4 regions of the Eubacterium limosum genome follow, and region 1 is predicted to be linked to each of the others. Evidence: riboswitches for the same ligand, from Rfam matches in the RefSeq annotation. Region 1 holds a riboswitch; each other region holds the start of a gene.
What was found. A riboswitch is a leader RNA that binds a small molecule or an ion and turns the genes downstream of it on or off. The one in region 1 is predicted to bind cobalamin.

Region 1 (7,936 bases):
ACAGCTTGTGGTAAAACAGGGAGCGGATTGTCTCCTGATCCACCATCCAGGTGTCCAGATTGGTGGATTTTTTTCCAGTGACAAAGGTGTGAAACATCGGATCAATGTAATCTGGTCCGGTTTTAAAAGGGACAACCGGACAATTCCTTTTGCACAGGGCTGCCATTACCCCCATGGTTACAGTTGTTTTCCCAACATTACTGCTGACTCCCGCCAGCATAAAAGTATTCATAGTACAATCTCCCAAGTATCACAATTTCTAACGTTGCTGAAGCATTTCCAGAAACTCGTCGTGGTCTCCGATTTCGACCACTGTTTTCTTTTCGCGTATCTTATTCAGACAGGCTTCCAGCCTGCCCTCGGTAAAATCATTATTCAGACAGTTTGCGTGCAGGTAAATCTCTGCGTCCAGAGCCTCCAGACCTTCCAGATTATTGACGTTGCCAAGCCCAAAGGGCACATCCGCGATCAGAACGATGTCCGCATCCTGCATCAGTTTTAAATTTTCCTGCTGCTTTTCCATGGAGATGGTGGTAAAAGGCCGCTCCACGACAATATCGAGGTTCAGTGATTTACAGACCAGCCAGTCGTCGCTGCCCTCATTGATGACGCCCGCGGTTACACGGTGTCCCATGTCATCCAGCTCCTCAATAACCTTTGAAGCTCCGCTGCCGCCGCAGATCACATGGATGTGCAGCGGATTCCTGGCCTCCTCGCCCTCAAGGACGCGGATGGGTACGATCTCTGGTTTCTCAAAAACCGCATTCTCCCGCACCAGCATTTTCATATTGTAAAGCTGTTTCAAATTCCGCTCAATGACCACGTCGGCCGGCGGCCCGTCTGCCACTACCCGGCCTCCCTGAATCATGATCAGGCGTTTGCAGTATCGCGACGCCAGATTGATATCGTGAAGGACAGCCACTACAGTCATATGGTCGTTTTTATTGAGCTGGTCGATAAGCTCCATAACCTCGATCTGATGATGCACATCCAGCGCGGAGGTGGGCTCATCCAGCAGAATAATATCCGGCTCCTGAGCGATGGCCCGGGCAATGATCACACGCTGCTTCTCACCGCCGCTCAATTCATTGAACATGCGGCCTCTGAAGCCAAGGGTTTTGGTCATTTTCATGGCCTGCTCCACAATCCGGTAATCCTCAGCGCCCTCGCGGTCCTTATAACTCAGATAAGGATTTCGGCCCATGAGCACAATATCTTCAACCGTAAAGTCATAGTCGATGTCAAAGGACTGTGGTACCACCGCCACCATCTGAGAGCGCTCGCGCTGCTTAAGATCGGCGTTATCCCTGCCGTTCACCACAATCCGGCCGCCAGTGATGGGCAGAAGGCCCGACAGACATTTAAGCAGTGTGGATTTACCGGTACCGTTTGAGCCGATAAGGCCGACAAACTCGCCTTTATGGATATCTGCTGTAAAGCCTTTGATCACCTCTTTGCTGCCGTAACCGGTATGAACGCCTTCAAATTTCAGCATAACAGCATCTTCCATCAACGAGCGCCTCCTTTCTTCGATTTACGCAAAAGGTAAATAAAGAAGGGGCCGCCAAAGGCAGCGGTGATGATTCCCACCGGGATTTCCTGTGAGGAAACAGTCCGGGCCAGCGTATCACAGATAATGAGGAAGGTCCCTCCAAATACCAGTGAAAAAGGCAGCAGAATCCGATGCTTTGGGCCGGATAAAATCCGGACAATGTGCGGCACCACCAGCCCGACAAAACCGATAATCCCTGTCACTGAAACCACCGCTGATGTGATCACCGACGAGACAACCAGCACTTTTTTCTTTAGATGGTCGGTATTAACCCCCAGCTGTGTGGCGGCATCCTCGCCGAGAAGCATAATATCCAGCTCTCGGACGGTTGTGAACAGGATCAAACAGCCGATGATCACGTAAGGTAACACAGTGATTACCTGGTCCCATCCCTTGCCATTCAGGCTTCCCATGGTCCAGAACATAATCTGATTCATACTCTGGACATTGAAAATCATGAGCAGGGACATAAAAGCCGTCAGCGACTGGCTCACGGCAATCCCGCTCAGTAGCAGGGAAGCAACCGGTACTTTTCTCCCGACCTTTGAAATGTTGTACACTAAAAAGATCGCCAGAAAGGCACCTACAAAAGCTAAAACAGCGGTTCCGTTTAATCCCAGGAAACCTGCTGAAAAGTGCATGACAATCCCGATCGACGCGCCCAGAGCCGCGCCGGAGGATACACCAAGGATAAAAGGGTCTGCCATGGGGTTCTTGAAAATCCCCTGGTAGGCAGCACCACAGACTGCCAGTGCTCCGCCTGTCAGAAAGCCCAAAATGACTCTTGGCAGCCGGACATTCCAGATAATCGCAATATTACCAGCTGATATACCCTCCATATTAACAGGCAGGTGCAGAACCTCGTGCAGTAAAATTCTGTTGGCTTCGCCAAAAGGAATGGAGGTAATGCCTACGATGGTGCATAAATAAATTAAGATCAGGCACCCCACAATGGATAAGGGCATCGCATATCTTTTCAACTTTGTTTTCATCCGTCCTCTTTCTTAACCGTCTGTTTAAAACCTCCGCAGGCGGCAAACGCCTGCCTGCGGAAAAATCTTTCTACTTAAACTGATCCGGGTAAACGGCTGTAGCCAGCAGCTCCAGCCCATCGACAATACGCGGTCCCGGACGCTGGATCAGGTCGCTGTCCGGAGAGAGCATTTCATAATAAACAATGGCGTCATTCTTAACCGCGTTGACCTGGTCAAAGCCTGGTACCTTTTTAATTTCATCTGGTGTGGTAAAGAAAGACACATAGACGTCCGGATTCTTTGCGATGATCTGCTCAACGCTCAGCTGCGGCCAGTCTGTGCCGGCATCGGAGGCGATGTTCTTGGCATTGATATCCTTGAGCATGTTGCCCAGCAGTGAGTTGTCTCCAGCGCTGTAGTAGCCGCCGATATCAATAAAGACCGATTTCTGCGGATTGGCTGCCACGGCCTTTTCCTTGATTTCATCGTATTTTTTAGTCATGCTGTCTGTGATTTCCTTAGCTTTGTCATTGGCGTTGACCACTTTGCCGATATTGATAATCGTGCTTTCCACCGCGTCTACAGACATGGGGGTAAAGGTAATGACCTTCGCGCCAGTAGCTTCAATCTGACTGCGGACATCGTCGCTGATCAGATCACCTGCCAAAACAACATCCGGGGCAAGGGAAATGATCTTTTCCACATTGGGATTATTGTAATCGCCGATGGCCGCTACCTGGGCGGCTTCCTCGGGATAATTGCAGTAATCGGTCCGCCCGACAACCTTGTCACCCACACCCAGCGCAAACAGGATTTCTGTATTCGCAGGCGACAAAGACACGATTTTTGTGGGTTCCTTTTCGATTTCCACATTGTTGCCCAAATCGTCGCTAACGGACACAGGATAAGCTGTTTCTCCGGTAACTGCGCCGGAAGCTTCTCCGCCCTTCTGGCCTTTCTGAGCACAACCTGCCGCGCCAAACAAAAGCGCCGCGCAGGCCAGAGCCATCAGCAAACTTTTCAACACACTCTTTTTCATTGGTCCCTCCATAAAATAAATTTAAAACGGCTTAAAACAAAGAAAACCGACCCCACGAGAGAGGCCGGATTATGAAAATATACAATCCTCTACTTCCCTCCGAAGTGATTATATCGCTTTGCTTCAAGTGTCCTGACTCTTGCTTCCTTCTCCATCCTCCCTTCCCATCAGGATACGCCTGACAGTGGTCTATGAGGATCTTGTCTGCAATTACAGTAGCGGGGGCTGTAGCGGATTTCAACCGCTTTCCTCTAACAAAACAGCATCATTAAGTTATTAATTGAAGTTTAGCACAAATCCCCGAATTGTGCAATTAGAAATTATTGTTATCCAGATCCAGACTGCTCCGAACTGCACGGCAGAAGTCAAGGGGCTCCCGCTTTTTCCATTCGTCGTTAGCAATGACCTCGTAGGAAATAAAATCCACACCGGTACTCAGGATCTCAGGCATAACCTCGCAGAAAGGAATTTCCCCCTCACCCGGTATCCAGTGCCTGTCAATCTGTAGGTCATTGTCGGACAGATGCAGTGCCTTAATACGATCCTTGTACGCTTTCAGAATCCTTCCCCTGCCGCAGGGCAGCATATAATCATGGGAGCTGTCATAGCACATCCCAAAATGATCGGCATGGATGGCGTCCAGCAGCCCCTTCAGCAAAAACGGACGCGACACATTTTCAACGGCGATATTGACACTGTACTTCTCTCCGGCCTCCGCCAGCTCAGAAAAAAAGGCCAGCCCGTTTTCCCATTTATAAGGGCCAAGATCCAGATCATTGGTGTGTACCACCACAGTCGAGATTTCAAAGGTATGGCAGTCCCGAACAAAGCTGACAAATGTGTCTAAAAGCGCCCGGGTTTCCGCAGATCCCTTTTCCCAGATATCGTTATAGCCGATAAAAGGCGCGTGAATGTTGGTGATCCCAAGCCCCTTGCTCCGCACAATATCCGGGAATTTTTCCTTCTCCAGATAATAGGGCTCACACTCGTCCTCCCAGGAAATCATCACCTCGTCAAAACCAGCTTCTTTGATCACGTCAATGCGCTCTTCAAAAGGCATGAAATAGCCAAACCACGAAAACATACTGTATTTCATCGGCTTCCCCTATTTGTCCTGAAGCCTGGGTATGCTCAGGTCAAAGGGCGGATACACGACGCCCTTTTCTGTGATGATTGCTGTAACATTCTGATGCGGGGTAACGTCAAAGGCCGGGTTTTCCATGCGCACACCGTCCGGCGCGATCTGCTGCCCCTTGATATGGCTGATTTCCCGGGTATCCCGTTCTTCAATGACAATATCATCGCCGGACCACATATTAAAATCAATGGTTGAGGTTGGCGCTGCCACATAGAAGGGAATGCCGTGGGCCTTTGCCAGAATGGAGACGCTGTAGGTTCCGATCTTATTAGCCACATCACCATTTCGGGCAATGCGGTCTGCACCTACCACCACACAGTCGATTTTCCCCTGCTTCATCATCCAGCCAGCCATATTGTCTGTGATCAGCGTGACAGGAATACCGTCTTTGTGAAGCTCATAGGCTGTCAGGCGGGCTCCCTGCAGAAAAGGCCTTGTCTCGTCGGCATAGACGGAGATCTCCTTGCCTGCCTCCCAGGCGGCACGCACAACGCCGAGCGCTGTCCCGTAATCCGCTGTGGCGAGAGCGCCCGCATTGCAGTGGGTCAGAATGGTATCCTTGCGGTGGATCAGCTCCGCACCGTATGCGCCCATATCCCGACACATCTGGATATCTTCACTGCAAATGGCATCTGCCTCGGTTTTTAGAAGCGCTGTGATCTCTGCCGGTGTTTTTTCCGCGTTGTTTTCGATCACGCCTTCCATCCGGTCCACTGCCCAGAACAGATTGACCGCAGTTGGCCGTGTTGCCCGGAGCACCTGGCAGACTGTCTCCATTTCCTTTAAGAAAGCCTCCCGCGGCAGCTCTTTAAATTCCAGAGCGCCGAAATAAACGCCGTATCCGGCGGTAACACCAATGGCCGGCGCGCCGCGGACAATCATATCCACAATGGCTGTTGCAATCTCACGGTAGTCGGTGTAACTGTGCGTTACCTCCTCAGTTGGCAGAAGGGTCTGGTCAAGCATTTTTAAAGCGCCGTTTTCATAATAAACAGGTTTCATGGTTCTTCCTTTCTCGGTATCTGAAAAAGCCTCCCTTGGTTAAGGGAGGGCAGAGTGTCAAAAACTGTGAGACGAAGCCTTTTACCTAAGGAAGAAAAAAGTGTCCTGCGGGCACTGCACTCACACCTGTATCTTCTTCACTAAAGTTGGTGCCTGATCCCTCCAGTGTCCGGCTGTTCCAGTAAAACGGCACGATTCCTGACCGTTATCCGCAGCGCCTGGACCTTTTTCCTTATCTGGATAAAAGGCGCAGCCTCACGCTGCGCCAACTCTTTGACAGTCTAACCTCACCTATACTTAAGGGAGGTAACTTTTTCTATATTCGTTCAATCATCTTAAAAATCAGCTGTTTTACCCGGTCATTGTTATCCTCGAGCACACGCGCTACATCCTCAGCCTGCACAGGCTTGATGTCCGGGCGCCCCTCGAGACCGGCGTCATAGTCGGTGATCAGGGCAATGTTGACAACCGGAATCCCCTTTTCCAGACACAGGTAGCCCTCCGGATACTGGGTCATATTGACGACATCTGCGCCCATCATGGCAAACATGCGGCTTTCGGCACGGGTTGAGAACCGTGGTCCGTTGACCACCACAACAGTGCCGCCGTCATGGGTTTTGATCCCCAGTTTTTCGGCTTCCTCAAGGGCAATCTGGCGGAGTCCGGAATCGTAGGGATCTGCTGAGCTCAGGTGGACCACATTGGGGGACTCGTTAAAAGTATCCTTGCGGCCTGAGGTCATGTTGATAAACTGGTCTGTGACTACAAAATCGCCAGGTGCGATTTCCGGACGCAGCGAACCCACGCAGCAGGGTGAGATCAACGCCCGGATTCCCAGCTGAGCAAAAGCGTCGATGTTGGCCCGGTAGTTAATTTCGGATGGGTTCAGAGTATGGTCCTTTCCATGTCTTGGCATAAAGGCCACCTTTTTGTCCCCGACGGTTACCAGGCTGATGGCATCGGAGGTTTTGCCATAGGGTGTATCCACATCAATTTTTTTAACGTCCGGATACAGCTCATAGAGACCGGAACCACCGATCACGCCGATATCTGCTTTATAATATAACATTGCTTATCTCCTTGTTTCTTTATACTACTGTAAATCCCAGTGACGATTTAAAATGCTCCAGGGCCCATTTGTGACCCTCTGCATTAAAGCTTGCCACACGGTTTTTGTGAACCGTGACCTCATAACCCAGATTATAGGCGCTGATGGCAGTGTGCAGCACACAGATGTCTGTGCACACACCGGCCAACTCCAACTTCTGGATATGGTTCTGCCTGAGCAGGATATCCAGTGCTGTCCCCGCAAAGGCCGAATAGCGGAACTTATCCATATAGAAAACCTGCCTGTTTTCAAGCGTCTGGTACGTCCGCAGCTTTTCAGCGGTCTTTCCATATACCTCTCTGCCCGGGCTTCCCAAAAGATTGTGGGGCGGAAACAGCGCGGTTTCGGGGTGGCTCCCGTCGTTTTCCAGATGCAGGTCATTCACTACAAAGACCATGCCACCCGCCTCAATCGTTTCTCCGATGGCGGCTGCCAGATTTTCATCAATGGCCTGGGCCGGCGCCCCGGCGGTCAGCTTACCGTCAGGCGCTACAAAATCACAGGTATAGTCAATCAGAATGAGTGCTTGGTTCATATTACCACTCCTTCAGCTTAATAATTTTTCTTCCAACCGCCTTTTTTAAAGCCCTCTTCTTCTTCCAGATTCGTAGCTTTAAAGCCCAGCCATTTATATTTAGAGTCATCTTCCTCTTCCGCCGGTGTCGGCTCTGTGGCCGCGGTCTGTGAAACAGGCTCCGGCTCATTAAATACCGGGGGTTCCTCGGGAATAAAGTCGTCGCCGACAACATCCTTGGCGATTTCGATGGCGGCACTCAGCACATTGGCAACGCTGGAGGCGTCCAGGAGCTCAATTTCTTCCTCAACAGGCTCCGGAGCCGGCGGTTCTGGTGCTGGTTCCGGTTGATGTTCCGGCGCGGGCTGCACAGGCTCCGGCTCGGGTTCGGCCATCGGTGTTTCCATAATCTCCGGCACAGTCTCTGCTGCCGGAGCTTCCATTTCTGTTTGCGTTGCCTCAGCAGCGCTTTCATCAGTCTTTTCTTCTTCCTCGGGAACGTTAAATTTTGGAATCGGACGCTTTTTAAATTCCTCTTCCGCTTCCTCAACACTCCGTTTAAAACCGAGCCATTTGTATTTGGAATCTTCTTCGTCCTCTGAGACAGTC
Region 2 (7,936 bases), 970 kb from region 1:
ACGCTGATGCTCTGTGGGCTTATCGCCGCGTTGATCCTGGCCATCATGTTTATCTATAACCGGAGCCGCCGGGCCCACCGCCAGGAGGTTCTGCAGATCGCCTACTATGACAGCCTGACCGGACTGCCCAACTTTGAAAAATTCAAGCTGGAGGGCGCCGGCCTTATGGCCAGAAGCCCGGACACCAGATGGTGCGTGCTATATATTGATATCACAGGTTTCAAGCTGGTGAATGACGTCATGGGGTTCCAGTTTGGCGACGAAGTGCTCCGCTATCTGGCAGATGTGCTGCTAAAGGAAAAGGGCGAACAGGACATCGTGTGCCGCTTCTCGGCCGATAACTTCCTGTTCCTGCACGCCTACGAGCGGCGGGAGGACGTCGGGGCACTGTGCCAGAGAATCATCGGTGCGATGCGGTGCCCGGCCATTGGCGGCAGGCAGAACGTGCCCCTGTCTGTGCACATTGGGGTTTTCTGCCTTGAGGACGACCCCGGCGCAGGTGATATCAGCCTTATGGTTGACCGGGCGCATATGGCCCAGAAGAGCATAAAAAACGGCCGGAGCAACCAGTACTGCCAGTATGACAGCAGCATGCGCTCAGAGATGCTGCGCCGGTCAGAGATGGAAGCAGTTATGGAAAAGGCCCTGGCCGACGGCGAGTTCACCTTCTACATTCAGCCCAAATATGACGTGAACGGCAGGAAGATTGTGGGTGCTGAGGCCCTGGCCCGCTGGATACAGCCTGGGGAAAAAATGGTAAGCCCTGGGGAATTCATCCCCGTCTTTGAGCAGAACCAGTTTATCCTCCAGCTGGACGAGTATATTTTCACAAGGGTGTGTGAAAGCCTGAAAAACCGTTTGGAGCGGGGACTGCCAGTGGTCACCATCTCGGTCAATGTCTCCCGGGTGCACGTGCGTCAGGAGAATTTTGTCAGCATTTACCAGGGCATCAAGGAGCGTTACCGGATCCCCGATGGCCTCATCGAGCTGGAGCTGACTGAGAGCATCTTTCTGGAAAATCTGGACCGCATTGGGGGCATTATCCGCGAGCTGAGGGAGGCGGGCTTTGGCTGTTCGATTGACGACTTTGGCTCAGGCTATTCCTCGCTCAACGCCTTAAAGGAGCTGCCCGTCAATGTGATCAAGCTGGACCGCGAGTTCCTGCTGAATGAAGGCGATACCGGCAAGGGCGCCATCATTGTGCGCAGCATCATCCAGATGGCAAAAAAGCTGGAGATACAGACCGTGGCGGAGGGCGTGGAGACGCCCGGGCAGCTGGCCTTTTTAAAAGGCGCGGGCTGCGATATGATCCAGGGCTTCATTTTCTCAAGACCCCTGCCAGAGCCGGACTTCGCCAGACTTCTGGAGGAGAACACCTGAAAGCCTGGCAGAAACTTTTCGGCCTCTCCATTGCTATTCTCAGAGAATTGTGATAGGATAAATAGCTAAAGAGAACTAAGCGAGCCGATATAAAGGAGAAACGATGAGAGAATGTATGGAAGACTTACCGAAACTGCAGGCGCGGCTGAAACGCATCGAAGGCCAGATCCGCGGCATTTCGGACATGATGGAAAAGGACGTTCCCTGTAATGAAATCCTGATTCAGATCAACGCTGCCAAATCGGCCCTGCACAAGGTGGGGCAGATGGTTGTGGAGGGGCATCTGCACCACTGCGTCAAGGACAGCATCGAGCATGGAAATACCGAGGAAACACTAAAGGATTTGTCAAAGGTCATTGAGTATTTTTCAAGGATCTGATACAAAAGGACCCGTATCGCGGCGGTACGGGTCCTTTTTATATAAATTTTTCTTAACAGGCCTTGAACAATTGGGTCAACGGTCTATAATGGTATTAACCGATTGGGTTAATGAAAGGAAAACTAAGTGGTAAACGACAAATTTTACAGCCTGCCAGAGGAAAAGCAGCAGCGGATCATCAACGCGGCCCTCAGGATTTTTGCACAGAACCCCTACAAAAAAGCCAATACGGCCGATATTGCCGCCGCGGCAGGCATTTCTAAGGGGCTGCTGTTCCACTACTTCGGCAACAAGCAGACCCTGTACGAGTACCTGTTCCGGTATGGCAACGACGTGATGCGCGGCCATATCAGTGAGCTGCTGCCGCCCGATGAGTCCGATTTCTTTGAGATCTGGCTGCGCTCCCAGCGGGCTAAATCCGAGATTATCATGCGCAACCCTTATCTGATGGACTTCTTTATCCGGGTCTATTATGACAAGGCGCCAGAGAATGTGGGCAACATGAGCTTTTACGGCGACCTGGAGACAGCCAGCACCGCGGTGATCCTGGACCGGATCGACCGGAGCAAGTTCAGGGAGGAGACCCCGCCCGAGAAGGTGATCCGCTGGCTGATCTGGGCGGCTGAGGGCTTTATGAAACGCCAGAGCGACCTTGGCAGAGTGGACATTGAACAGCTGGATACCGAGTTTACCGAACTCGTTCTATTTATCAGACAACACTGCTACAAAGAGGAGGCATTACAATGATAGCAATCGAGCACCTGACCAGAGACTACGGCGAGGGCCGCGGGATTTTCGACTTATCCCTGGAGGTTAAGCACGGCGAGGTCTTTGGTTACCTGGGCCCCAACGGCGCCGGGAAAACCACGACCATCCGCCATCTGATGGGCTTTCTTTCGCCCAAGCGCGGCAAATGTGTGATCGATGGCCTGGACTGCTTTAAGCAGGCGGCTGAGATCAAGGAATTTTTAGGGTACCTGCCCGGGGAGATCGCCTTTTTCGACAGCATGACCGGCGTGGAGTTTCTGAACTTTATGGCCGAGATGCGGGGCATGAAGGACCGCGCGAAAATGGAAAAGCTCATCAGCTTTTTCGACCTGAACCCGAAAGGCAAGATCCGTAAGATGTCCAAGGGCACCAAGCAGAAGCTGGGCCTGGTATCAGCCTTCATGCACGACCCCGAGGTCCTGATCCTCGACGAGCCCACCAGCGGGCTGGACCCCCTCATGCAGAACCGGTTTATCCGTCTGATCCTCAATGAGAAGAAAAAGGGCACGACCATTCTCATGTCCTCCCACAGCTTTGAGGAGGTCGAGCGGACCTGTGACCGGGTGGGCATTATCCGTGCCGGGGAGCTGGTAGCCCTGGACAGCGTGGCCTCTCTCAAGGCAGAGCGCCACAAGGTCTACCGGGTCAGTTTCGCTACGGCCCAGGAGGCCGGAGACTTCGCGGCCCGGTGCAACGGCACCCGCCAGCTGAAAGAGCACCCCCAGCTCGTGGAGGTGCGGGTGGCAGGAAGCATGGACGGCTTTCTGAAAATGCTCACCGGCTACCACGCCATGGAGTTGGACACGGTCTCCCAGGATCTGGAGGATATTTTTATGCAGTATTACGGAGGTAAACATCATGCTTAGCGGGCCGCTTTTCAGAAAAACCTTTAAATCACAGCTCAAGATGCTTGTCATCTTCGCGGCCATTATGGCCATGTACATGGGCGTTGAGATCAGTATGTTCAACCCCGATTCCATGGACGGCATAAAAGAGATGATGGATATGCTTCCTCAGCAGATGATAAACGCCATGAACCTGGACGTGGGCGCTGAGACAAGCCTTGTGGGCTTTCTGGGCTCCTATTTTTACGGCTTTATCGTCATCATGGTGCCCATGATCTTTAACATCATCGCCAGCAATAACGCGGCGGCCAAGCTGGTGGACAGCGGCGCCATGGCCTGCCTGCTGTCTGCCCCAAACTCCCGGACCAAGGTGATCGCAACCCAGGCCGCAGCCCTGATCCTGTCCAATATCCTCCTCATGGCCTTTGTGACCGTTATGGGGATCGCGGTCAGCCAGGCCCTGTTCCCGGGCGATCTGGACATCCGCGCCTTTCTGCTCGTCAACGCAGGCGCCCTGCTCATGCAGCTGGCCGTCAGCGCCATTGGCTTCTTTGCCTCCTGCCTGTTTAATGAGAGCCGCCTGTCCCTGGCTCTGGGCGGGGGTTTGCCCGTACTGTTTCTGGTGCTCATGATGCTCTCCGGCGTCAGCGAGGACCTGGACGTTGTGCGCTACACGACCCTGTACAGCCTGTTTGACCCTGCCGAGATCATCGCAGGGGGCGATACCGTGGGCCTGTGCATGGCCGCCCTGGCCGCAGTCTCGGTGGTGCTGTATACCCTGGGTATCCTGATCTTCAGACGGAAGGACCTGCCGTTGTAAATATAAAAACAGACTGAGATCTGAACCTCAAAAGGCTCAAAACACGTATCCAAGGTGTTTTGAGCCTTTTGAGCCTGTATCTTGGGGTATTCTTATAAAAAAGGCACGCCCGGTTATTTTTTGCTGAAAGTGGTATGTACATAAAAAGGGCGCTGCCAGAGGCAGGCCTGAAGCACTGATGAAAGAAGGAGCGATTATGAGAATAGCCATTGTGACCGGGGCGTCCAGCGGGCTTGGACGCGAGTTTGTAAAACAGATCAGTGAACGTGAGCATCTGGATGAGATCTGGGCTGTTGCCCGGAGGCGGGAACGCCTGGAGGCGCTGGCCAGGGAAGTAAAAACACCGGTGAGGCCTGTAGTCATGGACCTGACAGACACCGGCAGCTTTCCGGAGCTGACAGCCCTGATGGCCGAGAAGCAGCCGGATGTGCGGCTGCTGGTCAACGCCGCGGGTATGGGTAAGTTGGGGAACTACGCCGAGGTGACCGAGGCGGACAGCAACGCTCTCATTGATTTAAACTGCCGGGGGGCAGTCGATATGACCCTGAGGGTACTGCCGTACATGCAGAAAGGCGCGAGAATTATGCAGATCTGCTCGGTGGCGGCCTTTATGCCCCTGCCCGGCATGAATCTGTACGCGGCCTCCAAGGCCTTTCTGCTCAGCTATACCAGGGCTTTGCGCTGGGAGCTGTTCGGCCGGGGCATCCGGGTGACGGCGGTCTGCCCCTACTGGATCAAAAACACCGAGTTTGTGCCGCGGGCCAGCGCCAACGCGGACCGTTCCGCGGTGCGCCACCTGCCCTTTGCGGGCACCGTCCAGACGGTTGTGCGCCGCTCTATGAGGGACAGCCGCCTGGGCGCGGCCGTATCCACACCGGGCCTCGCCAGCTTTGGGCTGCGGGTGTTTGGCAAAGTAGTGCCCCACGGGCTGGGCATGGCTTTCTGGAACGTGCTCAGGAAAGTCTGAGAAAATTCAGGCGCCGGCAGTTGACAATTTTGAAAAGTTCGCTTATACTAATATCAACAATTGAATCAAACCATTGAGGGTGCCTTGAAAAAGGAGAATAGGGAAACCGGTGCGAATCCGGTACGAACCCATCACTGTAAACAGGGACGCGCCGCAGTAAACCACTGGCCTCGGGCTGGGAAGGGAGCGGAGTGCGGAGGAGCTGTGAGTCAGGAGACCTGCCTTTAGTGTTACGCGCGTTTGTCCGGTGAGGGGATTGTCACTGAGAGAACCTGAGATAGGTAAATGGGAGCCTGTCGGCATATGTCGGCAGGCTCTTTTTATATGATTTTTTAAGAAAGAGGTAGAAAAATGAAAAGCTTGAAGAAACGGTTTTTAGGGATTGCCCTGTCCGCAGTGCTGGCGGCAGGCGTGCTGGCAGGGTGCAGCAGCGCAGGGGGAAATGACAGCGCCAGCCAGAGCGCCGGCACAGACGGCCATTATCCGGTCACCATCACCACCTACGATTACGACAAGCAGCCTGTGGAGATGACCTTTGAAAAGGCGCCGGAAAAGGTGCTGGCCGTATACCAGAATTCCATCGAGACCCTGCTGGCCCTGGGCCTGGAGGACAAAATTGTGGCTGCCAGCGGTCTGGATCACGAGGTGAAGCCAGCCTACAAGGACGCTTTTGCCAAGGTCAACTATCTGTCCGAATTTAAACCCAGCAAGGAAGCCGCCACCGCTCTGGAGCCGGATATGATCCTGAGCTGGACCTCCCTGTTCTCGGACAAGAACCTGGGCAGTATGAAGGAGTGGCAGAGCCAGGGCGTGAACAGCTACAACATGCTCAACAGCGGCGCAGTGTCCCCGAAAACACTGGACAACGAGTACCAGGATTTTGAGAACCTGGGCAAAATCTTTGACGTGGAGGATAAGGCCGGGGAACTGGTGAACGAGATCAAGGACGCTGTGAAACAGACAGAGACCTATGCCCAGAAGGAAAACAAGAGCCCCAAAGTACTGGTGATGGAGGACCAGAGCGGGCAGATTGTCAACTATGGGGCAACCACCCTGGCAGGCGACATGGTCACCAAGCTTAAGGGCACACTGGCCAGTCCGGACGCGTCCAAGCTGGGCGAGGAGGACGTGGTCGCTGCCAATCCGGAAGTCATTTTCGCAGTCTATATGGACCGTGACGACCAGGACATGGCCACCCAGACAAAGGACGCCATCATGAACAACGCGGCCTTTGCCGACATCGACGCGGTTAAAAACGGCCGGGTGATCCCCATCGAGCTGGGGCAGATGTACTGCAGCGGTGTGCGGACCATCGACGGCATTCACACCATCGCGAATGGGATGTACCCGGATTTAAACCTGAACTAGGGAGCGGGCTTTTTTATGAAACAAAGCGCACTGATCAAAGATAAAGGGCGGCTCCAGAGCCAGCCCTTTTATGTGTTTGTATGCCTGGTCATGCTGGGGCTACTGATCCTCTCAGCCCTGGCGGCGGTCACCATCGGCTCCATGGACCTGTCCATCCGGGATGTGTACAGCGTCATTGGCTACGAGCTCTTCCACCTGGACAGTCTGAGTGCCTACGCCAGGGGCGCGGCCCACAACGTGGTGTGGCTGATCCGCTTCCCGAGGGTGGTCATGGGGCTGGCTGTGGGCATGGGCCTGTCCATCTGCGGCGTGGTCATGCAGGCCATTGTCAAGAACCCGCTGGCAGAGCCCTATGTGCTGGGCATCTCCTCCGGGGCGTCACTGGGGGCGACCACAGCCCTGTTCTTCGGGCTGGGCGCTGTGCTCGGCGGCAGCGGTGTGGGCGTGTGCGCCTTCATCGGGGCCTTTCTGATCTCCATGCTGGTGGTGGCAGTGGCCAACATCGGCGGGCCGGCCAACTCCGTCAAACTCATCCTCTCCGGCATGGCCCTGGGCGCCCTGTGCCTGGCCTTCTCCAATTTTATGGTCTTTATGGCCAACGACCCCAACACCACTCAGCAGATCACCTTCTGGATGCTCGGCAGCCTGTCCGGGGCCAAGTGGGGCCCCACACTGGTCATCTTTGCCGTGGTGGCTGCCAGTACGCTCTTTTTCTGGAGCCAGCACCGCCCCATGAATCTCATGCTCCTGGGCGACGATGTGTCCATCACCCTGGGCACCAACCTGAACACCTACCGCCATGTGTACCTGGTCCTGACCTCGCTCATCATCGGCCTGTGCGTGTACGCCTCTGGGACCATTGGGTTCATCGGGCTGGTGGTGCCCCACGCGGTGCGCATGGTCTTTGGCACCGACCACCGCAAGCTGGTGCCCCTGAGCGCCCTGACCGGCGGCATTTTCCTGATCTGGGCCGACGTGCTGGCCCGCACCCTGCTGCCCGAGACCGAGGTGCCCATCGGGATTCTCGTGTCCATGGTGGGCGCGCCAGTGTTTATTTATATGATGATGCGTAAGAGCTACGGCTTTGGAGGTGGCGAATAATGGAAATCAGATCCCAGGATATTACCCAGACACTGGGCGGCTGTGAGATTTTAAAGGGCGTGAGCATTGACGTCCAGAGCAAAAAATTCATTGGGATCATCGGTCCCAACGGCAGCGGAAAGAGCACCTTTTTGAAGTGCCTGTACCGGACAGCCAGGCCCACCGGCGGCGTCATTTATTTTGACGGCGAGGCAGTGGACAGCCTCAGCTATAAGGAATCGGCCAGAAAAGTGGCTGTGGTGGCCCAGCACAATTACTATAACTTTGATTTTACTGTGGAGCAGGTGGTGCTCATGGGCCGGACTCCG
Region 3 (7,936 bases), 1.9 Mb from region 1:
CCGACCGCTGTTTCCGGAGGAGCCGGCCAAAATTGACAAGCGGCTCGGTAATAATGTCGCCCACTCGCATTTTTGGGCTGAAGGAGGCAGCGGGGTCCTGGAAGACCATCTGGATATGCTGTCTTTTCCGCCGGGCCTCCTCGCCCGAGAGCCCGGCAATATCTTTTCCTCTAAAGTATATCGCACCGGCAGTGGGCTTTTCAAGCTGCACCAGCATTTTTACAAAGGTACTTTTTCCGCAGCCGCTTTCTCCCACAATGCCAAGGGTCTCCCCGCGCCGCGCCGCCAGGCTGATGCTGTCGCAGGCTGTAAGGGGCCGGCCGTCTGAGGTATGAAAGCGTTTGGTCAGCCCTCTGGTTTCCAGGATGATTTCATGATTTTCAGACAAAGCGCGCACCTCCAAGCTCGGGCACTGCTGCCACCAGTTCTTTTGTGTATTCCTGTCTGGGATGAAGGATCACCTCTTCCCGGGTGCCGCTCTCCACAATCTCGCCGGCCCGCATGACAATGATCCGGTCTGCCATATACGCGGCCACGCCCAGGTTATGTGTGACGATCATGATCCCTGTGCCAAAGTTCTGGCGGAGGGCCATCATCTGGCGCACAATCTGGGCCTGGGTGGTCACATCAAGAGCGCTGGTGGGCTCATCGGCCAGCAGCAGATCGGGCTCAAAAGCCATGGCCATGGCAATGCCCACCCGCTGCCGCATGCCGCCGCTCAGCTGAAAGGGGTAGCTGTCCATGATGTTTCCCGCGTCGGGCAGGCGCATGCGTGTCAGCATCTCCACGGCGCGGTCCCGGGCGCTGTCCCTTGTCACAGCCTTGTGGGTCTGGATATAGTTCACAAATTGCCGGCCGATTTTGCGAATGGGGTTGAGCGTGCTTCCGCTGTCCTGAAAAATCATGGCGATGCGGCTGCCCCGCAGGTCCCGCCAGTCCTCCGGCGTTTTCTGGAGCAGGGGCTCCTCATCAAAAAGAATCTCGCCGCCGGTGACCCGCCCATTTCCCGGCAGCAGGCCGAGAATGGAGCGGATTACCGTGGTTTTTCCGCTGCCGCTCTCCCCCACAACACTGATGATCTCATGCTTTTTCATGTGCAGGTCAAAGTGCGCCACCGCCGGCGGTTTTTCACCGTACTGTACGCTCATATCCCGGATTTTCAGCATCTTTTTCTCCTCTCATTAGCGCGCCTGCCTACTGCGCCGGCTTGATTTCCTTGGTCAGCCAGTAATAATCGGCTGGCAGCATCTCGACGCCGGTAATCTTCTTGCTGGAAATAATGTTGGTTTCCGGATAAGCGTAGAAGACGCTGGCCGCGTCGTTCATGATAAGCTGCTGGGCACGGATGACCAGCTCACGCCGTTTGGCGGTGTCAAACTCAGTGGACAGCTGGTCTAAGACCGCGTCGACCTCAGGGTTGCTGTAGCCGGCTGTGTTGGCGTTTTTGTTTTCATCGGTATGGGTTTTCCAGTATTCCTTCAGGTAGTTTTCCGGGTCGCCGGTGTTGGCTGTGATGACATTCCAGATCAGCAGGTCGTACTCGCCGTTTTCCTGCATGTCCAGCAGGGTGGTATACTCATAGGTTTCAACCTTCACGTCAATGCCGATCTCCTTCAGGTTCGCCTGGGTGGCAGTAGCCAGAATGGGCAGCTCGGCGCGGCTGTCGTAAATGACATACTGGAGGGTCAGGTTCTGGCCGTCCTTTTCCACAATGCCGTCGCCGTTGGTGTCCGCGTAGCCTGCCTCAGCCAGCAGCTGTTTAGCGCTTTCCAGATTGTAGGCGTTCTCGTCCTTCAGGGTGTCAAAGCCGTAATCCAGAGACGGCGGGATCGGGGCCTTCCCGGCCTCAAAGGTGCCGTGGAGCAGGTTATCCGCATAGGTCTGGCGGTCCAGCGCACGGATGACCGCCTGGCGCACCTTCACGTCTGCCAGCGGCCCGCGCTGGTTCATAAAGGAAAGCACTGTCCGCAGCGACGCAATGCTGTTGATGTCAAAGGACTCGCTGCCCTCAAACAAAGCTAAGTCACTGCTGCTGATATTGACTGCCATATCCACCTCACCAGACTGCAGCGCCATGGCGCGGGTGTTGGCGTCGTCGATAACCTGGATATTCACTTCATTGTAAGGCACCTCGCCGTCCCAGTAATTTTCATTTTTTACCACCACGCATTTTTCCTTGTCAAAGGACTTAACCGCGTAAGGCCCGGTACAGATTGGCCCGTCGGTGGCAAAGGTGCTGGTGTCTACGGTGGTGTCCACGATCAAAAACAGCGGGTCGGCCAGGCAGCCCGGCAGCCCCGGCGTGGGGCTCTTGGTCTTGATTATGAGGTTTGAGCCCTCCGCGGTCATGGCGTCATACTGGAAAAAGTCCGAGCTGGCGCGCTTGCTCATCTCAAAGGTTCTCTCCAGCGACGCCTTGACCAGGTCAGCGGTCAGGGCTGTGCCGTTTGAAAATTTGACGCCGTCACGGATTTTGAAGGTCCAGGTCAGGTTGTCGCTGCCCAGCTCCCAGCTCTCCGCCAGCCAGGGCTCTGCGCCCATCTCATCGTTGAATTTAACCAAGGTTTCGCCAACGCCGTAGCGCATGACCACCCAGCTGAAATACTGCTCCGTGGGCTCAAGCGTATCCGCAAAGCTCGTCACTCCAATATTCAGCTGCTCCGAAGACCCCGAAGCGCCCCCGCTGCCGCCGCAGCCGGATAAACCCGTGGCCGTCATGGCCAGAATCGCCACTGTCAATACTAATTTTTTAAACTTACTCATTTTATCTCCTTTCATATTCATATGAAAATTTAATTAACAACAACATCAGACTGTCAAAAAAGTTAAAAGGCAACGGCAGAGTTAAAGTAAGAAGCTCTTTCAATGGAAAATTGAGAATGGAAAATGGAGAATGAATGAACTCTTTTTCTAACGAAAAAGCGATTCGTACAGCGGCCTGCGGCCGCTATTCTACTCAAAATGCGCAGCATTTTGTTCCTGTAATTTTCCATTCTCAATTCTACATTCTCCCTTAACTGGCCTCTTTTTAACGCTTTGTCGCTTGCTGATAAGTTTTTTTGACACGTTGAATATTTTACGCCCTCTAATCCTGCCGCGGATCCAGAATATCCCGAAGCCCGTCGCCCATCAGGTTAAACACTGAAACCACAATAAAGATGGCGATGCCCGGAAACAGCATGAGCCAGGGCGCGGTCTGCAAATACTGCCTCCCCTCGTTGAGCATCAAGCCCCATTCCGGCGTGGGCGGCTGTGCCCCCAGCCCTAGAAAAGAGAGCGCTGCCAGCTCAAGCATCATGGTGCCCACGTCCAGTGCCGCGGTCACGATCATTGTCGGAATAATGTTTGGCACCACATAACCGCCCAGAATATGGCCAGTCCTCGCCCCTGTGACCACCGCCGCAGAGATATACGTGCTGTTTTTGATCTTGAGCACCAGGCTCCGGCTGAGCCTGGCGTATTTTGTCCAGCTCACCACAGCCAGGGCAATGACCGTGTTAAACAGGCTCGGGCCCAGCATCCCGGCAATGGCAATGGCTAAAACCATGCCCGGGAAGGCGATCATCATATCCGAAAGCCGCATGATCACCGCGTCCGCCGCGCCGCCGAAATAACCGGCGATCATACCGAGAAGGGTCCCGGCCGCAAAGACAATGACCACCAGCGTCACCGTCATTTCCAGAGACGCCCGTGTCCCGTAGATAATTCTGGACAGCTCGCAGCGGCCCAGCTGGTCTGTTCCGCAGGGGTACTCGGCTGACGGTGCCCGGAGGGCGTTCTGCATCACAGCCTCATAGGGGTCATGGGGCGCGATCCACGGCGCAAACACTGCGGTCAGCACAATGGCCGCTGCCAGAATGCCGCAGATGGCAAAAAGCCTGTTCTGCCTGAAAAAAGCCTTCATCTACGCCTTCACCACCTTTCTTTTAGCCTCGCGGTGCCGCTCCCGCAGTCTGGGGTCCAGATAGCCGTAGGAGAAATCCACCAGCAGGTTAATGACCATGTAAATCAGAGCAATCCAGATTACATAGCCCTGAACCAGAGGGTAATCCCGAGTGGCAATGGCGTTGACTGCCATCTTGCCCAGGCCGGGCCAGGAAAAAATAATCTCCACCACCGCTGTGCCGCCGAGCAGCGAGCCCAACGACAGGCCCAGCAGCGTGACCAGGGGCAGCATGGCGTTTGGCAGCACCTCCCGCCACAGGATGGCCGACTCCTTAAGGCCCCGGGCCCGGGCGCCGGCCACGTAGTCCTGCCGGAGCTCCTCCAGCACCGCGGTGCGCACCTGCCTTGTATATTTGGCCGACATGGCAATGGCCAGTGTGACTGCCGGCAGCACCAGCTTCATAAAGCCTGTGCCCGAGGTGGCAATGGGAAACCAGTTCAGTTTAAGGCCAAACACGTACAGCAGCACCAGACCGATCCAGAACCCCGGGAAGGACACACCGGCAAAGGAAAGCCCCCGCACCAGGTAATCCGGAAATTTATTCTGATAAACCGCTGCCAGAATTCCAAGGGGGATGGAGATCACAAGCATGAGGATCAGCGACGCGGCCGCCAGCTCCAGGGTCGGGCCAAGGCAGTCGAGCAGCACCGCGCTCACCGGAGCCTTTGAAGAATAGGATGTTCCCATATCCCCGGTCACAAACCCCTTAAGCCAATTTCCATACTGCACCAGAAATGGATCATTAAGGCCCATCTGCTCCCGGGTTTCTGCCAGCAGCTCCTCAGACGGCACCGTGCCGCCCTCCACCAGCATCAGCTCCGCCGGGTCGCCGGGCGATAAATAGGTCAGGCAAAAGGTCAGAAAGCTGATGCCAAAAAGCACCAGTACGATTTGCAGCAAACGGTTAACAAGCTGTTTCGTGTTCAAGAAAAAAATCCTCCTCTGTCAAAATGGCAATACGGGTAAAAAACCGAAACGGAGAATGAAAGGAAAAGGACATGAAAATAAAGCCCTCCTATCTACCGTAAGAATACTTAAAACAAAAATACAAGCAGGTCTCCTGACTTAAGTTCTTTGTATGTCCACGCCTTCCCAAGGCTGCGCCTCAGTGACATTTTGCGGACAACTCCCTATTACAGTGACGGGATCGTACCGGATTCGCACCGGTTTCTCTTTTAATCCCCGATCGGGAACTTGTATCTGGCATGATTAAATTTTTTAAACAAAGATTTCACTGTGGTAAACTGTGAAATTGCTTAAATTATACTGGACTTTTACGCACTTGTCCAGTCTTTTTTAAAAATTTCAGCAATAATTTTAAACGCATACCCCCACCCGGTATGTTTTTTACTTTTATTTTTTTCTGCTTGACATTGGTTTTCATCATGCCTTATACTCAAGGCAATCGGCTTAAATCAAATCATTTCAAAAACGAAAGGAGTCCGCAATGGAAAAAAACCTGTCAATCGGTACACTGGCCGCCGCCCCCGGCGAGAAGGTCCAGGGCATGCTGCCCATCCCCCATACCGAAATTGAGGTGCCCGTCACCCTGATCAACGGCGCGGGCGGCGGAAAAACCGTCCTCGTCACCAGCGGCATCCACAGCTGCGAATACGTCGGCATCGAGGCCGCCATCCAGCTGGCCGGCGAGCTGGACCCCGCGAGCCTGAGTGGAAGCCTTATTCTCATACACCCCGTCAATGTCCCGGGCTTTGAGTCCCGCTACCCCACGCTCATTCCCCAGGACAATAAAAACCTCAACCGCGTTTTTCCCGGCACCCGGGAAGGAACCCTGGCCGACCGCGTCGCCCATTTTTTTGAGTACAGCCTCTATTCCCAGATTGATTTCTACATCGACCTGCACTGCGGCGAAATTTTTGAAGACCTGACCCCCTACGTGTATTACGTGGGCGCAGCGGACAACGCTGTGTCCGAGGCCGCGCGCCAGGCCGCCCTTCACGTCGATGTGCCCTATATGGTCAAATCCACTGCCACCACCGGAGCCTACAATTACGCCGGCGTGCTCGGCATTCCCAGCATTTTGCTGGAACGCGGCTGCGCAGGCCGTTTTACCCAGGCAGAGGTGGACGCGGATAAAAAAGATGTCCTTAATATCCTGAAACACCTGGGTCTGCTGCAGGGCGCCCCCGAGCTGCGTCACCGCCCGGTCGACCTGACCGACCTGGTCTACCTCATGCCCGCACGCCATGGCCTCTGGTATCCTGAGGTGAAAGCCGGCGACCTTATCGCCAGAGGTCAGCGCCTCGGCGTGGTCAAGGATTATTTCGGCCATGTTCTCGACACCTACTGCGCCGAATACGACGGCGTTGTCCTGTACCAGTCCGCCACCCTCTGGACCGATGATTTTTGCGAGCTCATCACCTACGGTAAATTTGCGGAAACAGCAGGAATGGTGCGTTAATTTTTGTTTTACCCCTTGACAAACCGCCTCAGGACAGTTAATATTAACATATGAACAATGATTCATATGTTTTATTCATCATATTTTAATCTAACTTTCCGAGGAGGCCATCATGGCAACAAAAACTTATATACTCGAGCACCTGGGGTGCGCCAACTGCGCTTCAAAAATCGAGCGCAAAATCGCGTCCCTGCCCGGTGTCAGCGAGGCCAACATCGTCTACGCGACCAAACAGCTCCGCCTCACTGCCGAAGATCCAGACGGGCTTTTGCCGGAAATGCAGAAAATCGCGGTTTCCTACGAGCCCGATATTCTCATTACCGAGCGGAAGCGCCGTTCCCTGAAAAAAGCACCCGCGGCCGCCGGGCATGCTCCTCACGATCACGCGGAACACCGTCACAGCGCAGACTGCGGCTGCGGCCATGACCATCATGATCACGGGGAACACCACCACAACGCAGATTGCGGCTGCGGGCACGACCATCATGATCACGCGAAACACTCTCACAGCGCAGATTGCGGCTGCGGCCATGACCATCATGATCACGCGGAACACCGCCACGACGCAGATTGCGGCTGCGGGCACGATCATCATGATCACGCGGAACACTTTCACAGCGCAGATTGCGGCTGCGGCCATGACCATCATGATCACTATGCGCATTATCACGTTCCCGGCCATCCGGCGGACTGCCAATGCGAGCTCTGCCGCCACGGCGAGGAATACTGCCATATCTGCGGCGAGAGCTTGGCCAACTGCACCTGCAAAATGCCGGACGCGGACGTGGAAAAATCTGTTTTCATTCTTGAGAATCTGGGCTGTGCCAACTGCGCGGCCAAGATGGAGCACAAAATCAAAGAGCTGCCTGGCGTCGAGTATGCCACCATCACCTACGCCACTAAGCAGCTGCGCCTGTCTGCGGACAACGCCGCAGCCCTGCTGCCAGACATTCAGCAGATCTGCGCCGCCATCGAGCCAGACGTCAGGGTCATTCCCCGCAAAAAGACAGTGGGTAAAGGCGCCACAAAGGTTTATACCCTTGAAAACCTGGGCTGCGCCAACTGCGCAGCCAAAATGGAGGCCAAAATCAACGCCCTGGACGGTGTCTCCAGCGCCACCATCACCTATGCCACCAAGCAGCTGAAGGTTACTGGGAAAGACCCGGACAGCCTGCTCCCCCAGTTCCGTGACATCTGCCAGTCCATTGAATCGGACGTGCAGGTTATCCCTAAGGAAACCGGTCCCAAAGCCGCGATTCCAAAGGCTCCGGCCGCTGCCGGGAAAGCTGTCAAGAAAAAAATGTCGGCGGAGACCAAAACCCTTATCGGTATTATCATCGGCGCGGCGCTGTTTGTCATCGGTGAGATCATGGAGCGTACCCTGCCGCCGGTTTACAATATTCCGGTTTTCGTGCTGGCCTACATCGTTCTCGGCGGCCGTATTGTCCTCACAGCGGCCAAAAACCTGATGAAAGGCCAGATTTTTGACGAAAACTTCCTGATGAGTGTGGCCACACTGGCGGCCTTCGCCATTCAGGACTACCCGGAAGCCGTAGGCGTCATGCTGT
Region 4 (7,936 bases), 350 kb from region 1:
GTCACCAACGCTTACCTTAAATTCGGAGTTATGACCCATTCTCAGGACGGTTTTTCCATCATCCATCATAATGTCAACGCATAATCCGTAACCGCCAAAATCACTTGCCCGGATGACTGTACCACTCTGCGGTGCGTAGATCGGCGTACCCATTGAGTTCGCGATATCCACTGCAAAGCAGCCTGCGTGGCTTCCTGGCTTATCTAAAGCGGAAATATTACCGACTGCCGGTAAAATAAAATTGTCTTTCTTTGAAGACATGGTCGGGTACTGCTTCGTTCCCTTTGAAACAATCTGAGCCACTGGCTCTTTTGCAACTGTTTCGGATAAGGTTGTTTCGCTCACAACCTTGCCGTCTTCATAGACGGTTTCGACTTCCTTATCAAGTTCTCCGTTCACACCTTGCTGTGTAACTACAGTTTGATCAACATATACATTGGGATCTTCCTGCTCAACGGTCTGGAAAGGTATGTCTTCTTTTTTAGTTGATGTTTTAGTCAGATTAATCTTTAAGATACTGGAGCTTGTCTCAGTCTCATTATTCTGGTTTTCTACATTCTCATTACTATTATTTTCAACGGTACCTTCAGCTGCTGGAGCTTCCTCTTGGGCTGGCTCATTGCTTTGGTCTCTCGCCACATCGGCTCCACCACGGCTTGCTACCTGGATTGGAGCGTTCGTACTCTCTTCACTCTTACTCGGATTAGTGTTACCTGTTGCTAAAACATTAGCACATGCAGTTGGATCGACTAAATCATCGATCGAAAAATTCTTAGGCGTTTCTACAACGTCACTCTGGATGTCGCATTTTACCAGCTTATCTGTATCCTGTACGTTACCGATCTTATTAATTGCACCTGCAATAACGGCCTGTACCTGATCAGATGAAGCCAGGTTTCCGACTTCCTGTCCGTCAACCTTCAATTGTACACCATGAACGCCGACCTGAAGGTCCTGTGCGTTCAATGCATCAGTAAATTCTTCTTCTGAAAACATTGGTTTATTAAATGTGATGCTCTTTTTAATCTGTATATCATTGTAGACATATGCTGTTTCTATCGACGTTTTCGATCGCATATCCTGCTCTACCTGATCCAGACTCTGTGTAAACACAGCCGCATCTTTGGTATAGCCTAAAACCTCTCCGTCAACCATTACCTTGTAACCAAGACAGGTTGAAGAAAAGAATCCGAGAAGAAGCGCTACACAGAAACCTGTGAATACGACTTTTTCTCTTTTGCTCAGGTGCTTGGCGTAATGCGCAAGCTTCTTAAAAAACATTTGAAGCTTGCCACCTGAGCGATGGCTTTCGTTGCTAATGCCTAATCACCACCCTCCTATATAATTTTGACCAAATTGTAAAGTTATTTACAATTTAGATATATTTTAACATATCCTTTGGCACTTGCCAATACCTTAACCGAAATTACTTAATATTTTATGAAAAATTCATTAAAATATACGTATTTTAGGTTTAATTAAGGCGGTTCTCGCCCCTTTATCGGATATTCATTATTTTTTTCTTTACAACTAAAACTAAATTAAAGAGGAAAATATTGTTATAAAAAAATAAATTTACGAGAAGTCCTTTATCAGGGCCGAATAAACCTTGACAAAAGAAAATCAAAGGGATATGATAAGGATAACTTAATATTGTAAACATTATGTAAATGGGAAAAAGGTGAAAATCCTTTGCTGTAATCGCAGCTGTAATGCAATATGTCCCCTTATATGCCACTGTCCGCCGGATGGGAAGGTAAGGGGAATGCCATTGTAGAGCCAGAAGACCGGCATAATGTTTTCTTAAAACACTCCGATTTAGAGTTATTTAAGAGATACGTTCCTTAATTGATTTCGTATTTTTTGCCTTCTCTAGCCGGAGAAGGCTTTTTTAATGTACTAAATGAAGGTGAGGTATTCCCATTGATCGAAACAAAAAAACAGGTAGAGCCTGCCAAGGAATTTAAAGGCGACACCGTCATCAAGAGCCTGATGACCCTCAAGCGCCAGCTTGAGGATAAACGTGAGCTGTTCGGTATTCATGAATATGCCTTTGCCAAAACCAACGACCTGCTGTTTTCCATGGGCACAAGACTTTTGTGCGAGGGGAACCAGTGCGGCCATTACGGCGCCACCTGGGCCTGCCCGCCAGCGGTAGGCAGCTATAACAGCTGTGTTGCCAAATGCCGTTCCTACGAAAACGTCTGTCTGCTTTCAACCGTTACCGATTTAAAAGACCAGTATAGCTTCAGAGGCTGGCACCAGGCGCGCATGGTTCACGAGGCCGCCACAGCCAAGTCTGCCCGGCTTTTCAGAGCCCATTATCCAGGCTCACTGGTGCTATCTACAGAAGGCTGTATCATCTGCGACCAGTGCACCTACCCCGATGCCCCTTGCCGTTATCCAGAGCAGATCTTCCCATCTGTGGAGGGCTACGGCATCGTGGTCATGGATCTGGCCAGCAAAACCGGCCTTTCCTATAATAACGGCCCTGAAACCGTCACCTATTTCAGCTTTGTGCTGTTTTAATCCCCATTCAGAAAGGAGAATCGCTATGAACATGACCATTTCCTCCATTCCTGCTGCCGAGCCGTTGCCTCCCGCTTTCACTGTTTCCGATTTTTATGCCCTCAAGGAAAAATACAGCGGCCTAAGAAAAAAGGCAGCCACGTCCTACTGCGCCCTGGATGGCGTCATCTCTCTCTTTCAGGCCATCGCCCAGGAAAAGGGTATTGACTTTAACCCTATGGTTTTCTATCCCATGTCCTCCTTTGTGAAAGAACGGGACATCTGCCGGTTGACAGAGATTCTGCTGGAAAGCGCCTTTTCTGCGGGAGAAAAAAGCGTGGACTTCACCATCAATCTTTTTAACGCAGGCGTTATCTCCCTGTCCATCAAAACCAAACAGCCCTGCAGGCCCCTTTCTCAGTATACAGAGGAACTCCAGGCACTTACTGACGCCTATGACGGCATCCAGGATACCCGCCGAATCGGCGGCCGGGAGCTGACCGCCTTTATCCTGAGGCGCAGCCCCGAAAAGACTGAAGAGTGCTTTGGCAGTGACCTGCTATATGTCCGTTTTTAAAATTTTTTCAGCCGTTTCCTCATCTATGATGAGATGGCGCGCAAACCCCGTATTCAGACAGCCAATGGCCGATCCTATATTCGCTTCAACAGGCACAATACCAATAAAATTCTTAATTTTAGAAAGCGGCGCCAGAGGAATCTGGATGGCAAAATCATCCTCCCCTTTAATCTGCTGTCCCTTCCAGTTAAAAAAGTAAGACAGAATATTGGAAGTAGCTCGCTCCGTAATCAGCCTCCGCCCAAAGCGCAGGGCTGTGGCGTGATCTGGCACACAGGGGTAGCCCCCAAGGGTCACCAGGGCTGTGTCCGTCTTTTTCCACAGTGCCAGAATACTGTTGTAATTATCCGTCGTCACAAACAAATCCCGCTCCTGCTTAGTAGTGGGGAAAGCCGGTGAGATCAGAAAATCCGCCTCAAAGCCCGTTTTCCGTGCAAAATCCGTGGCCAGCTCATTGGGATGGTAACCCTTGTGGGGCACTGTCGCCGTCCCGATCAGGGGGCATACCTTTCCGCTATACTGTCCAGTGAGCTCCCGGTTCGCTAAAATATCAATGACACGGCTGATATTATACCCCCAGCCAAGGCCCAAAATACGGGTTTTTGGGAGAAGCTCCAGAAGAAAATCCACAGCTGCCTCATAAAGGCGCTCCTGGGTTTCATTCTTATCCTCCGTACAGCTCACGACCTGGCAGCTTTTTAAGCCAAACCGGTTGCACAGCTCCCGGCTTTTTCCGATGCTGGTGCTGTCAAAGGACTTAATCTCAATTTTAACAATTCCCTCCCTGCGGGCCTTGTTCAGCAGATTGCTGACCGAGGGACGCGAGATGCCCATAGACTTTGCGATCTCTGCCTGGGTCATATTCTCTTCATAATACATTTGTGCCGCGGTAATAAGGCGGATCAGTTCTTTCTCTTTCACGATGCTCTCCTTTACAAATGTCAGCTGCTTTTTCTAAATATACTCTTTTTTTTGACAAATGTCAATCTGATGTTCTTAAGATTTAAAAACCAACAAACTTTACATTTGTCAAAAAATAGCTTATTTTTTGTATTTTCATGGTGTTTTTTAAAGTTTTTAAATTATTTTACGTTTTTTTAATTGACAAATGTTAATTCCAGTGATATTCTATAACCAAGTTGAAACCGATACCGGAGGTGAGAGTATGTCAGTAGAAACCTTAAAAATTAAAAACATGTTATTGACATCTGCTAATAAAATCATAAGCAGCGTCGAAAATTTAACCAAACTGGACTGTGAGCTCGGCGATGGCGACCACGGGACCACCATGGAAAAGATCGCTAAAGCACTGGTGAGCGAAGTTAATGTCTGGAACGAAGAAACCAACCTCAAAGAAGCGCTGGAAACGCTTAATGATACCCTGGAGGATATCAGCGGCGGCTCCGCGGCTCCTCTGTTTGGCTCCTTTATCTGCGGAATGGCCGATACAGCCGACCCCAGCGAAGATACCGACTCCTTCATTAAGACCATCCTGCTCGGCGCCTACGAAGAATTTTTCGATACATCCGGCGCAAAGCCAGGTGGGAAATCCATGATGGATGCCATTTATCCGGCGACTGAGGTTATCCGAAACGCCGATAAGATTAATCAGGAAGTCCTGAACCAGGCTGCCAAAGCTGCCCGTGAAGGCTCCGATGCGACCTCAGATATGCTGGGGAAATATGGACGCGCCCGCTACATCGGCGACCGCGCCATCGGTCACACCGATCCCGGCTCTGTCTCCTTCGCCCTGTTCTACGAAGGTTTGGCAGAGGGCTACGCCCTTTAATTTATTCTAATTTATTAAGTTCTTAGGAGGAATTTAAGATGAAATATGAAATCATGCACGTTGGCGTTCCTGTAAAGGAAACTGTATTACCTGAAGATTACGCTGAAGGCCTGAAGGTTTATATCTCCGGCCCGGACAACAACGATCTGAAATTTGAATACCTGCGTTTTGAAGAAGGGACTCCCCTTCACCCGGATGTTGTAAACAAAACCCACGTTGCCTATAAAGTACCAAATATCGACCAGTTCATCGAAGAAGAAGGCGCCACCGTCTTAAACGGAAGAATGGCCGTTGACGAAACCCTGGACATCGCCTTTGTATCCGTACACGACACCGTCCTCGAGCTGATGGAAATGAAGTGAGGTCCAGTTTTCAAAGAAAACTGGCAGCGAGCAAGAAGCGTTAGCGGGCGAGCGGTAACCGAACAAACGCATTTTTTCTGAAAAACACTCCAATCTGGATTTCTGTTTTTTAGAAAAAATACGCTCCTTGTGAGGTCCCGTTTTCAAAGAAAACTGGTAGCGAGCAAGGAGCGTTAGCGGGCGAGCAGTAACCGAACAAACGCATTTTTTCTGAAAAAATACGATCCTTTTAAAAAAACAAATTTAAAAACCAAATATAATCTAAATTAACAGGGGGAAATACTAAAATGACCATGAAAAAATTTTTAAACCAGCCGGAAAACATCGTATCTGAATTACTGGAAGGCCTGGAACTGGCAAACCCAGATATTATCGAAGTGACAGGCAACAACCTGGTTGTTAACAAAAAATTAAAGGATGCAGACCGCGTAACCGTCGTAACCTTAGGCGGCGCTGGCCACGAACCAGCCATCGAAGGCTTTGTCGGCGAAGGCATGGTAGACATCTGCGTTATCGGGGATATTTTCGCAGCGCCTGGCTACAAGGCCTGTATCGAAGCTTTAAAGATGGCCGATAAAGGCCACGGCGTTTTATTCGTTGTTTTAAATCACGCAGGCGATATGCTCACAGGCAACAAAACAATGAAAGAAGCCGCAAAATTAGGCTTAAACGTTAAAAAAGTGGTTACTCAGGAAGATATTGCCAACGCACCGCGCTCCAACGCAGACGACCGCCGCGGCCTGGTTGGCTGTGTACCTGTATACAAAATCGCTGCTGCTGCCGCAGCTGAAGGCAAATCCTTAGACGAAGTAGCTGCCATTGCCCAGAAATTCGCAGACAACATGGCAACCATCGCTGTAGCCGCCAAGGGCGCAACCCATCCGGCAAACGGCGAAGTTATCTCTACCTTAGGCGATGACGAAATGGAAGTTGGCATGGGACAGCACGGTGAAGGCGGCGGTGGACGCCAGCCAATGAAATCAGCCGATGAAACCGCTGTGATCATGGCAGACGAACTAATCGCAGACCTTGATCTTAAAGCCGGCGAAGACGTGATGGTATTCATCAACGGCAGCGGCTCCTCCACATTAATGGAACTTCTCATTGTTTTCCGCAAGGTTTACAAATACCTGGAAGAAAAAGATATCCACGTTAAAGCAAGCTGGGTCGGCGAAATCCTAACTGTACAGGAAACAGCAGGCTTCCAGATGTTTATGGCCCGCGTAGACGAAGAAGAACTGAAATACTGGAATGCTCCATGTAAAACCCCATACAAAGTAGTTTAAGTTAAGCAACGACAAATCACAAAAGCGGCCTTTAAACGCCGCTTTTTAATTCAGAATAAAGGAGATTAAACTTATGGCAGATAAAGACGGCAACAAACACGCAAAAAATTTCGGTTTTGACCAACCGGCAGAAAATAAAAGTTTCCACGTCAAAGGCATGGAAAACGTAGATTGGGGTATGAAAACACGCCTATCCCAGATCTTTGACCCCAAAAGCGGCAACACCATCATGCTCGCTTTTGACCACGGCTATATTATGGGACCAACTCAGGGCCTCGAACGCCTTGACCTGGCTATCCCACCACTCATGGACTACGCAGATGTCCTCATGGGCACCCGGGGTGCACTGCGTACCTGTATTCCGCCAGACTGCAAAAAAGCCATTGCGCTGCGCTGCTCTGCTGGAAGCTCTGTCCTTAAAGATGATATGAGCCATGAAGTCATCGGTGTCGATATTGAGGACGCCATCCGCATGAACGCCACCTGTATGGCCATCCAGTCCTTCATCGGCTCAGAGGGCGAATGTGAAAGTATCAGTAACATCGTAAAAACCATTGACGCAGGCAACCGCTACGGCATTCCCACCCTCGGCGTTGTCGCCGTTGGTAAGGAAATGGAGCGCACTACCAAGTATTTCTCCCTGGCAACCCGCATGCTGGCAGAATTCGGCGCACAGATCGTCAAGGTCTACTACTGCGATAACTTTGAAGAAGTTGCAGCTGCCTGCCCAGTTCCCCTCGTCATTGCCGGCGGTAAGAAAATTCCGGAGGCCGAAGCCCTCGAAATGGCTTATCAGGCTATCAGCCGCGGCGCCCACGGCGTTGATATGGGGCGTAACGTCTTCCAGGCAGACGATCCTAAAGCCATGATCCAGGCCATCCGCGAGGTCGTTCACAACGGACGCACTGGCGCAGAAGCCTATGAATGCTATCTGGATATCAAAGCAAAATAAAGCATTTAAAAAGAAGCCCCCTGTGATGTGAACCCAGATTTCTGGACACATATCGAATAGAAATTATTGTGTGGATGCTTGTCTGTAAATCACAGGCGGCATCCATTTTGTTTTAGCCTGAATTCTTTTGTTATTATAGTAGTATCTATATTCTTTAACTGCTACTGAGAACGCTTCAAAAGATTTATATTCCGATTCATGGTTATAGTACATTTTCCACGGGTGATCCACCTCGTTTTTTATTTACAAGTCCATTATATCCCATTGTCTTATATTTTTGAACCCATTGGCAAAGCAATCCATTGCTAATACCAGCAGAAACAGCAACGATAGAAATAGATTTACCAGCAAGAACAAGTGAAACTAACTTCAACTTTTCTTCAGGTGTCCATTCTTTAGATTGATCAGAATGTTTTAACGCCTGCGAACCACACGGTTCTACAATTCGACACTATTGTCTAA

Region 2: another riboswitch for cobalamin. It lies ahead of B2M23_RS06750 (ABC transporter substrate-binding protein); the one in region 1 lies ahead of B2M23_RS11430 (ABC transporter substrate-binding protein).
Region 3: another riboswitch for cobalamin. It lies ahead of nikB (nickel ABC transporter permease); the one in region 1 lies ahead of B2M23_RS11430 (ABC transporter substrate-binding protein).
Region 4: another riboswitch for cobalamin. It lies ahead of B2M23_RS12995 (DUF2284 domain-containing protein); the one in region 1 lies ahead of B2M23_RS11430 (ABC transporter substrate-binding protein).

What each region holds. Positions count from the first base shown of each region.
Region 1 covers NZ_CP019962.1:2,414,303-2,422,238, reverse strand. Annotated here, with positions in the region: gene B2M23_RS11445 (cobyrinic acid a,c-diamide synthase CobB) at 1-232, opposite strand, end outside; gene B2M23_RS11440 (ABC transporter ATP-binding protein) at 260-1,510, opposite strand; gene B2M23_RS11435 (FecCD family ABC transporter permease) at 1,510-2,544, opposite strand; gene B2M23_RS11430 (ABC transporter substrate-binding protein) at 2,615-3,565, opposite strand; cobalamin riboswitch at 3,674-3,865, opposite strand; gene B2M23_RS11425 (sugar phosphate isomerase/epimerase family protein) at 3,879-4,661, opposite strand; gene mtnA (S-methyl-5-thioribose-1-phosphate isomerase) at 4,671-5,705, opposite strand; gene B2M23_RS11415 (MTAP family purine nucleoside phosphorylase) at 6,022-6,774, opposite strand; gene B2M23_RS11410 (cysteine hydrolase family protein) at 6,794-7,348, opposite strand; gene B2M23_RS11405 (DUF2284 domain-containing protein) at 7,366-7,936, opposite strand, start outside.
Region 2 covers NZ_CP019962.1:1,446,216-1,454,151, forward strand. Annotated here, with positions in the region: gene B2M23_RS06720 (bifunctional diguanylate cyclase/phosphodiesterase) at 1-1,380, shown strand, start outside; gene B2M23_RS06725 (metal-sensing transcriptional repressor) at 1,484-1,759, shown strand; gene B2M23_RS06730 (TetR/AcrR family transcriptional regulator) at 1,886-2,506, shown strand; gene B2M23_RS06735 (ABC transporter ATP-binding protein) at 2,497-3,393, shown strand; gene B2M23_RS06740 (ABC transporter permease subunit) at 3,386-4,192, shown strand; gene B2M23_RS06745 (SDR family NAD(P)-dependent oxidoreductase) at 4,389-5,159, shown strand; cobalamin riboswitch at 5,220-5,399, shown strand; gene B2M23_RS06750 (ABC transporter substrate-binding protein) at 5,511-6,527, shown strand; gene B2M23_RS06755 (FecCD family ABC transporter permease) at 6,543-7,628, shown strand; gene B2M23_RS06760 (ABC transporter ATP-binding protein) at 7,628-7,936, shown strand, end outside.
Region 3 covers NZ_CP019962.1:482,441-490,376, forward strand. Annotated here, with positions in the region: gene B2M23_RS02205 (ABC transporter ATP-binding protein) at 1-388, opposite strand, end outside; gene B2M23_RS02210 (ABC transporter ATP-binding protein) at 381-1,166, opposite strand; gene B2M23_RS02215 (ABC transporter substrate-binding protein) at 1,195-2,763, opposite strand; gene nikC (nickel transporter permease) at 3,086-3,904, opposite strand; gene nikB (nickel ABC transporter permease) at 3,905-4,873, opposite strand; cobalamin riboswitch at 4,980-5,159, opposite strand; gene B2M23_RS21650 (hypothetical protein) at 5,208-5,333, opposite strand; gene B2M23_RS02225 (M14 family metallopeptidase) at 5,394-6,368, shown strand; gene B2M23_RS02230 (heavy metal translocating P-type ATPase) at 6,481-7,936, shown strand, end outside.
Region 4 covers NZ_CP019962.1:2,764,231-2,772,166, reverse strand. Annotated here, with positions in the region: gene B2M23_RS13000 (peptidoglycan DD-metalloendopeptidase family protein) at 1-1,281, opposite strand, end outside; cobalamin riboswitch at 1,648-1,810, shown strand; gene B2M23_RS12995 (DUF2284 domain-containing protein) at 1,924-2,529, shown strand; gene B2M23_RS12990 (ATP-binding protein) at 2,555-3,085, shown strand; gene B2M23_RS12985 (sugar-binding transcriptional regulator) at 3,068-4,006, opposite strand; gene B2M23_RS12980 (dihydroxyacetone kinase subunit L) at 4,251-4,874, shown strand; gene B2M23_RS12975 (hypothetical protein) at 4,913-5,236, shown strand; gene B2M23_RS12970 (dihydroxyacetone kinase subunit DhaK) at 5,524-6,522, shown strand; gene lsrF (3-hydroxy-5-phosphonooxypentane-2,4-dione thiolase) at 6,596-7,474, shown strand; gene B2M23_RS21810 (IS3 family transposase) at 7,538-7,687, opposite strand; gene B2M23_RS21805 (transposase) at 7,677-7,919, opposite strand.